Regions from separate parts of the Streptomyces sp. NPDC007917 genome, predicted to be linked through region 2. Evidence: predicted binding sites of a transcription regulator. Region 2 holds the regulator's gene; the other holds the start of a gene.
What was found. The regulator HspR, encoded in region 2, represses chaperone genes until heat shock. The targets are predictions, from matches to a motif close to TTGAGNNNNNNNNNCTCAA.
Positions count from the first base shown of each region.

Region 1: the regulator HspR is predicted to act here: its motif matches at 2,630-2,648, upstream of lon (endopeptidase La).

Region 1 covers NZ_JBIBKK010000013.1:167,461-171,879, reverse strand. Annotated here, with positions in the region: gene ACFZDL_RS26100 (lysozyme) at 1-33, shown strand, start outside; gene lon (endopeptidase La) at 187-2,607, opposite strand; gene ACFZDL_RS26090 (RNA polymerase sigma factor) at 2,802-3,401, shown strand; gene ACFZDL_RS26085 (zf-HC2 domain-containing protein) at 3,398-4,419, shown strand, end outside.
Region 2 covers NZ_JBIBKK010000019.1:35,441-39,859, forward strand. Annotated here, with positions in the region: gene dnaJ (molecular chaperone DnaJ) at 42-1,223, shown strand; gene ACFZDL_RS31135 (heat shock protein transcriptional repressor HspR) at 1,270-1,722, shown strand; gene ACFZDL_RS31140 (BTAD domain-containing putative transcriptional regulator) at 1,818-4,419, shown strand, end outside.

The sequences.
Region 1 (4,419 bases), on a different contig from region 2:
ATCGACCGGGTCCAGGCCCTCGCCAACGGCTGACCCCCCGCGTCCCACCCTCGGTGCCTCGCCCCCCGGCGCACGGATTCGGCTGTCCGTGCACCGGGGGGCTCAGCCTTTCCGGCCCCCGGAACGCGGACGGCCCGGAACTCCCGTGCGAACGGGAGCCCCGGGCCACCGCACCGGTGGCGTCCGTCACGCCGCCACCGGAACCTCCGGGGCGGCCGGCGCGGCCGCCGGGGTGAGGGCCAGTTCCAGGACGCGGCGGACGTCCGAGACCGGGTGGACGTCGAGCTTGTCCAGGATCTCGGCGGGGACGTCGTCGAGGTCGGGCTCGTTGCGCTTCGGGATGATCACGGTGGTCACCCCGGCCCGGTGCGCCGCCAGCAGCTTCTGCTTGACGCCGCCGATGGGCAGCACCCGCCCGGTCAGCGAGACCTCACCCGTCATCGCCACGTCCGGGCGCACCTGGCGGCCGGAGAGCAGCGAGGCCAGGGCCGTGGTCATCGTGATGCCCGCGCTCGGGCCGTCCTTGGGCACCGCGCCCGCCGGGACGTGCAGGTGGATGCCGCGCTCCTTGAGGTCACCGACCGGGAGCTCCAGCTCCGCGCCGTGCGAGCGCAGGAACGAGAGCGCGATCTGGGCAGACTCCTTCATCACATCGCCCAGCTGGCCGGTGAGGGTCAGCCCCGCGCCGCCCGTCTCCGGGTCGGCCAGCGACGCCTCGACGAACAGCACGTCGCCGCCCGCGCCGGTGACCGCGAGCCCGGTCGCCACGCCCGGCACCGCGGTGCGCCGCTCGGCCGGGTCCTGGGCGGACTCGGGGGTGTGGTGCGGGCGGCCGATCAGCGGCCGCAGCTCGTCGGTGCCGACCGTGAACGGCAGCTCCCGCTCGCCCAGCTCGTGCTGGGCCGCCACCTTGCGCAGCAGCCGCGCGATGGCCCGCTCCAGGGTCCGTACGCCCGCCTCGCGGGTGTACTCCCCGGCCAGCTTGCGCAGCGCGCCCTCCTCCAGCGTCACCTCGCCCGGCTCCAGGCCGGCCCGCTCCAGCTGGCGGGGCAGCAGGTGGTCGCGGGCGATGGTGACCTTCTCGTCCTCGGTGTAGCCGTCCAGGCGCACCAGCTCCATGCGGTCGAGCAGGGCCTCGGGGATGGCCTCCAGGACGTTGGCCGTGGCGAGGAAGACCACGTCGCTCAGGTCGAGTTCGACCTCCAGGTAGTGGTCGCGGAAGGTGTGGTTCTGCGCCGGGTCCAGGACTTCGAGCAGGGCCGCGGCGGGGTCGCCGCGGAAGTCGGAGCCGACCTTGTCGATCTCGTCGAGGAGGACGACCGGGTTCATCGAGCCCGCCTCCTTGATGGCCCGTACGATCCGGCCGGGCAGCGCCCCGACGTACGTACGCCGGTGGCCGCGGATCTCCGCCTCGTCACGGACGCCGCCGAGCGCGACGCGCACGAACTTGCGCCCCATCGCGCGGGCGACCGACTCGCCGAGCGAGGTCTTGCCGACGCCGGGCGGGCCCACCAGGGCCAGCACCGCGCCGCCCCGCCGGCCGCCGACCACGCCCAGGCCCCGGTCGGCGCGGCGCTTGCGCACCGCCAGGTACTCGGTGATCCGCTCCTTGACGTCCTCCAGGCCCGCGTGGTCGGCGTCGAGCACGGACTTGGCGCCGGCGATGTCGTACGCGTCCTCGGTGCGCTCGTTCCAGGGCAGCTCCAGGACGGTGTCCAGCCAGGTGCGGATCCAGCTGCCCTCCGGGCTCTGGTCGGAGGCCCGCTCCAGCTTGTCGACCTCCTTGAGGGCCGCCTCGCGCACCTTCTCGGGAAGGTCGGCGGCCTCCACCCGGGCCCGGTAGTCGTCGGACTCGTCCTCCGGGTCACCGTTGAGCTCGGCCAGCTCCTTGCGGACCGCCTCCAGCTGCCGCCGCAGCAGGAACTCGCGCTGCTGCTTGTCGACGCCCTCCTGGACGTCCTTGGCGATCGACTCGGCGACATCCTGCTCGGCGAGGTGTTCGCTCAGCCAGCCCACGGCCAGCTTCAGCCGCGCCACCGGGTCGGCCGTCTCCAGCAGCTCCACGCGCTGCTGGACGGACAGGAACGGCGAGTAGCCGGAGTTGTCGGCCAGCTGGCCGACGTCGTCGATCTGCTGCACCCGGTCCACGACCTGCCAGGCGCCGCGCTTGCGCAGCCAGCTGGTGGCCAGCGCCTTGTACTCCTTGACCAGCTCGGTGACGGCACCGGGCAGCGGGTCGGGAACGATCTCCTCGACCTGGGTGCCCTCCACCCACAGAGCGGCCCCGGGGCCGGTCGTCCCCGCGCCTATGCGCACCCGGCGCACACCGCGGATGAGCGCGCCCGGGTCGCCGTCGGAGAGCCGGCCCACCTGCTCGACCGTGCCGAGCGTGCCCATGCCCGCGTACGTCCCGTCGACGCGCGGCACGAGCAGGACGCGCGGCTTGCCGCCGCCGCTGCCGCTTGATCGGGCGGCGGCCTGGGCGGCCTCCACCGCCGCTCGTACCTCGGTGTCGGACAGGTCCAGCGGCACCACCATGCCGGGCAGCACCACCTCGTCGTCGAGGGGCAGCACGGGCAGGGTGAGCGGTGTGGACGTCGAAGCCATGATCTCCCCTTCGGCAGGCAAGTTGAGCTATGCAGACTCAATGCACGAAGGCCCGCCGATGTTCCCGGCCTCTTGTTCGCTCTGAGCGATCACCGTCCCGCGGTGCGTCGGTGCGTCAGTGCGTCGCTGTGTCGCGGAAGGTGAACCGCCGTCCCCTCGGTAAGCGATAGAGGGGCGTGAAACTGTTCCGCCCCATGGGGCCAGACCGGAGCGACGGGGAGTTGCTGCGAGCCGTCGCGCGGGGAGACGCGCGGGCGCTCGCCGCGCTCTACGACCGGCACGCGGGCTGGCTGCACGCGCGCCTCACGCGCCGCTGCCAGGACCCCGAGACCGTGGGCGAGGTCCTGCAGGACACCTTCGTGACGGCCTGGCGCACCGCCGGCGCGCACCGCGGCGGCGAGGCGGGCGGCTGGCTGTGGACCATCGCGGCCCGCCGCCTCGTCGACGCCCAGCGCGCCGCCGCCCGCGCCGCCCGGGCCGATGCCGCCCACGCCCGCCACCAGCCGGACCCGGCCCGCGCCACGGCACCCTCCGCGGAGGAGCGGGCACTCGACGCGCTGGAGTACGGGGACGTCGGCACCGCCCTCGACCGCCTCTCCCCCGAACTGCGCGCCGTCCTGCGCGCCACGGTCGTCGACGGGCTCACCACCCGCGAGGCCGCGCAGTTCCTCGGCATCCCCGAAGGCACCGTCAAAACCCGCGCCCAACGCGCCCGCAGAGAACTCCGCGCCGCCCTGACCGGGCTGCGCACCACACCCCCGCACCTCCTGGACGCTCTCGGAGGCACCGCATGACGCTCCGGCGACTGATCAAGCGCGGCGGCCCCACCGCCGCCTGGCACGTGACGCCCGCGCACGCGGCGTCGTACGCCGACGGCTCGCTGCCGGAGACCGACGCGTGGTCGGTCGAGAAGCACGTCGAGTCCTGTGCCGGCTGCGCGGAGCGCGTCTCGGCCGCGGTCCGCGCGGGCGCGGCAGCGCCCGCGCTGGCGGACATCCGGGCGGCGGTGCTGGCCTTCGCGGAGGCGGACGGCGCCGGAGCCGGGGCCCGGCACCTGGCGCCGGGCGTGTCGCGCCCGTCCCCGACGCCCGATACCGCGCCCGTGGAAACCGCGGCGGCCCGGCACGCCGAGCGAACCGCTCCCCCGGGCGCCGCGGCCGGGGCGTCGAAGTCGGCTGCGGACGCTCCCGGCGCCCGGGCGAGCGCCCGGCCCATCGCCGCCCGCGCGTCCGCCGACACGGCCCCGGGGACGAACCTCGCCCCCGCGCGCCCGGCCGCCGGGGCCCAGGCCCCGGGCCTGACCCCCTCCCCCACAACGCAGGCCGACACGCCCGCCGCGCGAGAAGCCGCCGGCGCGGGCGGTGCCCCCGCGCGGCGGTGGGGCGCGGTCCGGGGCGCATGCGCGTGGACGGTGTGGGCCGCGGGGCCCGCGCTGCGCGGGCCCTGGCTGGTCGCGCTGCTCGTGACGGGCTTGATCGCGGCCGGGGCCGCGCGGGCCGCGGGGGTCTCCGGAGTGCGGCCGCTGTTGCTGGCGCTCGCGCCCGTACTGCCGTCCGCCGGGGTGGCGGTCTCGTATGGGCGGCACGCCGACCCGATGCATGAGCTGGCCGCGTCCACGCCGTCCGGCGGGCTGCGGCTGCTGCTGACCCGTACGGCGGCCGTGCTCGCCGCGTCCGTGCCGCTGCTGACCCTCGCCGGGCAACTGCTGCCCGCGGCCGCCGGGGCGCCCGCCGCGTCCGCCTGGCTGTTGCCGGGGCTCGCGCTCACGCTCGCCGCGCTCGCCCTCGCCTCGTACGTCGGCTGCCGGATCGC
Region 2 (4,419 bases):
GCTGATGTGACAGCGGTGGCAGGAGAGGAGGGACGTCGAGGATGAGCACCAAGGACTTCGTCGAGAAGGACTACTACAAAGTCCTCGGCGTCCCCAAGGACGCCACCGAGGCGGAGATCAAGAAGGCGTACCGGAAGCTCGCCCGCGAGTTCCACCCGGACGCCAACAAGGGCGACGCCAAGGCGGAGGAGCGCTTCAAGGAGATCTCCGAGGCGAACGACGTCCTCGGCGACCCCAAGCGGCGCAAGGAGTACGACGAGGCCCGCGCCCTGTTCGGCAACGGCGGATTCCGCCCGGGGCCGGGCGCGGGCGGCCCCGGCGGCTTCAACTTCGACCTCGGCGACCTCTTCGGCGGCGCCGGCGGCCCCCAGGGCGGCGGCGCGGGCGGCGGCTTCGGCGGCGGCCTCGGGGACGTCTTCGGCGGACTCTTCAACCGCGGCACCTCCACCCGTGCCCAGCCGCGCCGCGGCCAGGACATCGAGTCCGAGGTGACGCTGAGCTTCACCGAGGCGGTGGAGGGGGCCACGGTCCCGCTGCGGATGTCCAGCCAGGCGCCGTGCAAGGCGTGCTCGGGCACCGGCGACAAGAACGGCACCCCGCGCGTGTGCCCGACCTGCGTCGGCACCGGCCAGGTCAGCCGCGGCGGCGGGGGCGGCTTCTCGCTCACCGACCCGTGCGTGGACTGCCGCGGCCGCGGCCTGATCGCGCAGAACCCCTGCGACGTGTGCAAGGGCAGCGGCCGTGCCCGCAGCGCCCGCACCATGCAGGTCCGGATACCCGCGGGCGTCAGCGACAGCCAGCGGATCCGGCTGCGCGGCAAGGGCGCCCCGGGCGAGACCGGCGGCCCCGCCGGCGACCTGTACGTGGTGGTCCATGTGGACCCCCACCCGGTCTTCGGCCGCAAGGGCGACAACCTCACCGTCACCGTGCCCGTGACCCTCCCGGAGGCGGCGCTCGGCGGCGAGATCAAGGTCCCCACGCTCGGCGGCCCTCCGGTCACCCTCAAGCTGCCGGCCGGCACGCCCAACGGCCGTACGATGCGCGCCCGCGGCAAGGGCGCGGTGCGCAAGGACGGCACCCGCGGCGACCTCCTGGTCACCGTCGAGGTCACCGTCCCCAAGGACCTCAGCGACAAGGCGCGCGAGGCGCTGGAGTCGTACCGGGAGGCGACCGCGGGAGAGGACCCGCGGGCGGAGCTGTTCCAGTCCGCGAAGGGAGCGTGACCCGATGGAGACGTCTGGCCGAGGGGTCGGAGGCAGGAATGGCGGCATGGGCGGGCCCAGGAGCCGCAACCCGTACGAGCTGACGGACGAGTCGCCGGTGTACGTCATCTCGGTCGCCGCCCAGCTCTCCGGGCTGCACCCGCAGACCCTGCGCCAGTACGACCGGCTGGGCCTGGTCTCCCCCGGCCGCACGGCGGGCCGCGGGCGCCGCTACTCGGCCCGCGACATCCAGCTGCTCCGCCAGGTGCAGCAGCTCTCGCAGGACGAGGGCATCAACCTCGCCGGCATCAAGCGCATCATCGAACTGGAGAACCAGGTCGCGGCCCTGCAGGAGCGCGTCGCCGAACTCCAGTCCGCGGTCGAGGGCGCGGCCGCGGCGATGCAGCAGCGCGAGGCCGCGGTCCACGCCTCCTACCGCCGCGACCTGGTCCCCTACGACCAGGTGCGGCAGACCAGCGCGCTGGTGGTGTGGCGGCCCAAGCCCAAGCGGCCGGAGTAACCCCCGGCCCCGCCCGGGCCTCGCCGTACGCCAAAGTGGCCCGGTGACCGATCCGTCGGTCACCGGGCCACTTTGGCGTGTGCATAATCGCCGGCATGCGGTTCGGAATCCTCGGCGAGACCCGGGCGTGGCGCGACGACGGGGCAGAGGTTCCGCTGGGCGGCCCGGCCCGGCGGGCGCTGCTGGCGCTGCTGCTGATCCGCCCCGGAGAGGTCATGTCGGCCGACCGGCTGGCCGAGGAACTGGACCCGGGCGGCGCGGTGTCGGCGCATGCGCTGCAGTCCCAGGTGTCCAGGCTGCGCACCGCCCTGGGCCCGGCGGCGGCGATCGAGCGGACCGGGGCGGGCTACCGGATCGCGGCCGCGGCCGAGGACGTGGACGCCTGCCGGTTCGAGCGGCTGGCCCGGGAGGGCCGCGCCGCGCTGGGCGACGGCGACCCCGGGCGGGCGGTCGTGGCGCTGCGCGAGGCGCTGGGCCTGTGGCGAGGGCCCGCGTTGGACGGGCTCGACGGCAGCGAGACGGCCCGGGCCGCCGCCGTGCGGCTGGAGGAGCTCCGGCTCGGGGCGCTGGAGGACCGGATCGAGGCCGAGCTGCGGCTCGGCGAGCAGGGCGCGGCCGTAGCGGAGTTGCGTGAGCTGGTCGGACGCCATCCGCTCAGGGAGCGGCTGGCGGGGCTGCTGATGCGCGCGCTGTTCGCGGAGGGCGGGCAGGCCGAGGCGCTGGTGGTGTTCGAGGAGACCAGGAGCCACCTGGCCGAGGAGCTGGGCGCCGACCCCTCGGCCGAACTCGCCGCGCTGCACCGGGAGCTGCTGAGCGCCGACCCGTCGCCGTCGCCCGTCGCACCGCCCGCCCAGCTGACGTCCTTCGTGGGCCGCGAGCAGGAGGTGGCCGATGTCGCCGAGCTGCTGCGGGTGGCCCGGCTGGTGACGCTGATCGGGCCGGGCGGTGTCGGCAAGACCCGGCTGTCGGTGGAGGTCGCGGGGGCCGCCGACGACGAGGTGTGCTTCGTGGAGCTCGCTCCGCTGCGCGACGGCGCGGGCCTGTCCCAGACGCTGCTGGGAGCGCTCGGTCTGCGCGGGGACGGGCTCCAGCCGCAAGGCGGCTCCCACACGCCGGTCGACCGTCTGATCGCCGCGCTGTCGGGCCGGATGCTCCTGCTCGTCCTGGACAACTGCGAGCACGTCGTCGAGGAGGCCGCCGCGCTGGTGGCGCGGCTGCTGGCGACCTGTCCGCGGCTGCGGGTCCTGGCGACCAGCCGGGAGCCGCTGGGCATCATCGGCGAGAACGTGTGGCAGGTGCGGCCGCTCGACGACGAGGCGGCGGTGCGGCTGTTCACCGACCGGGCCGGCGCGGTGCGGCGCGGCTTCACCGCCGATCCCGGGCTCGTACGGCGCGTCTGCGCCGCCCTGGACGATCTGCCGCTGGCCATCGAGCTGGTGGCGGCGCGGCTGCGCACGCTGGACCTCGACGACCTCGTGGGCCGGCTGGACGACCGGCTCGGGGTCGCGGCCCGCGGCAGCCGTACGGCCGACGGGCGCCATCGCACGCTGCGCTCGGTGGTCGCCTGGAGCTGGGACCTGCTCTCGGAGTCCGAGCAGCGGGCCGCGCGCCGTTTCACGGTCTTCGCCGGCGGCGCGACGGCCGAGGCCGCGCTGCGGGTGTGCGGCACGGACGGCGAGACGCTGGAGTCGCTGGCCGACAAGTCGCTGCTGGAGCCCGCGGGCGGCGGGCGTTACCGGATGCTGGAGACGATCCGCGCGTACGGCGCCGAGCGGTTGGACGAGGCGGGCGAACGCGCGTCGGCACGGGGCGCCCACGCCCGCCATTTCCTGGACCTGGTGCGGACCGCCGATCCGCGTCTGCGCCGGGCCGAACAGCTGGAGTGGCTGCGGGTCCTGGCGGCCGAGCACGACAATCTGCTGGCGGCCCTGCGCTGGGCGGTCGAGGCTCCGGACCTCGCGACGGCCCTGGAACTGCTCGCCTCGGCCTCGACGTACCTGTGGATCCGCGGCGCGTCCGCCTCGGTCGCCCCGTACGCGATCACGCTGCTGGGCGCCGTCGGCGACACGCCCCCGGACGGGCTCGGCGAGGAGTACGCGACCTGCCTGCTGCTCGCGGCGTCCGGCAGCGCCGGGCGACCGGTCTGGCAGCGGCACCGCGCGGCGGCCGAGAAGGCGCTGTCCGCTGCCTGGCCGGGCACCCGCGCGGGCCGGTACCCGGCCACCCTGCTCCTGTGGATGATGCGGAACGCGAGCGGGACCGACCCGCGGAGCGCGTTCGCGCTCGTGTCGTCCCAGCGCGACTGCCCGGAACCGTGGGCGCGGGCGGCCGCCTGGTACGTGACGGGGTTCGGGTCGCTCGGCGAGGGGGACGCCGAAGCGGGTGAGCGCGCCCTGGCCACGGCCGCCGAGGGGTTCCGCGCGCTCGGCGACCGCTGGGGCACCGCGCTGGCCCTGGACGTGCTGGCCGGCCTCGCGGGCGGGCGCGGCGACGGCGCGCGGGCGATCGCGCTCACCGACCAGGCCCTCGCGCTCACCGGGGAGCTGGGGGCCTTGGAAGACAGCGCCGACCTGCTGGTCAACCGGGGTGATCACCTCGACGACCCGGTGGCGGCCCGCGCCGACTACACGAAAGCCGCCGAACTGGCCCGCCGCGCCGGCAGTTCGACCTGCCTGGGGGCGGCCCTGCGCGGACTCG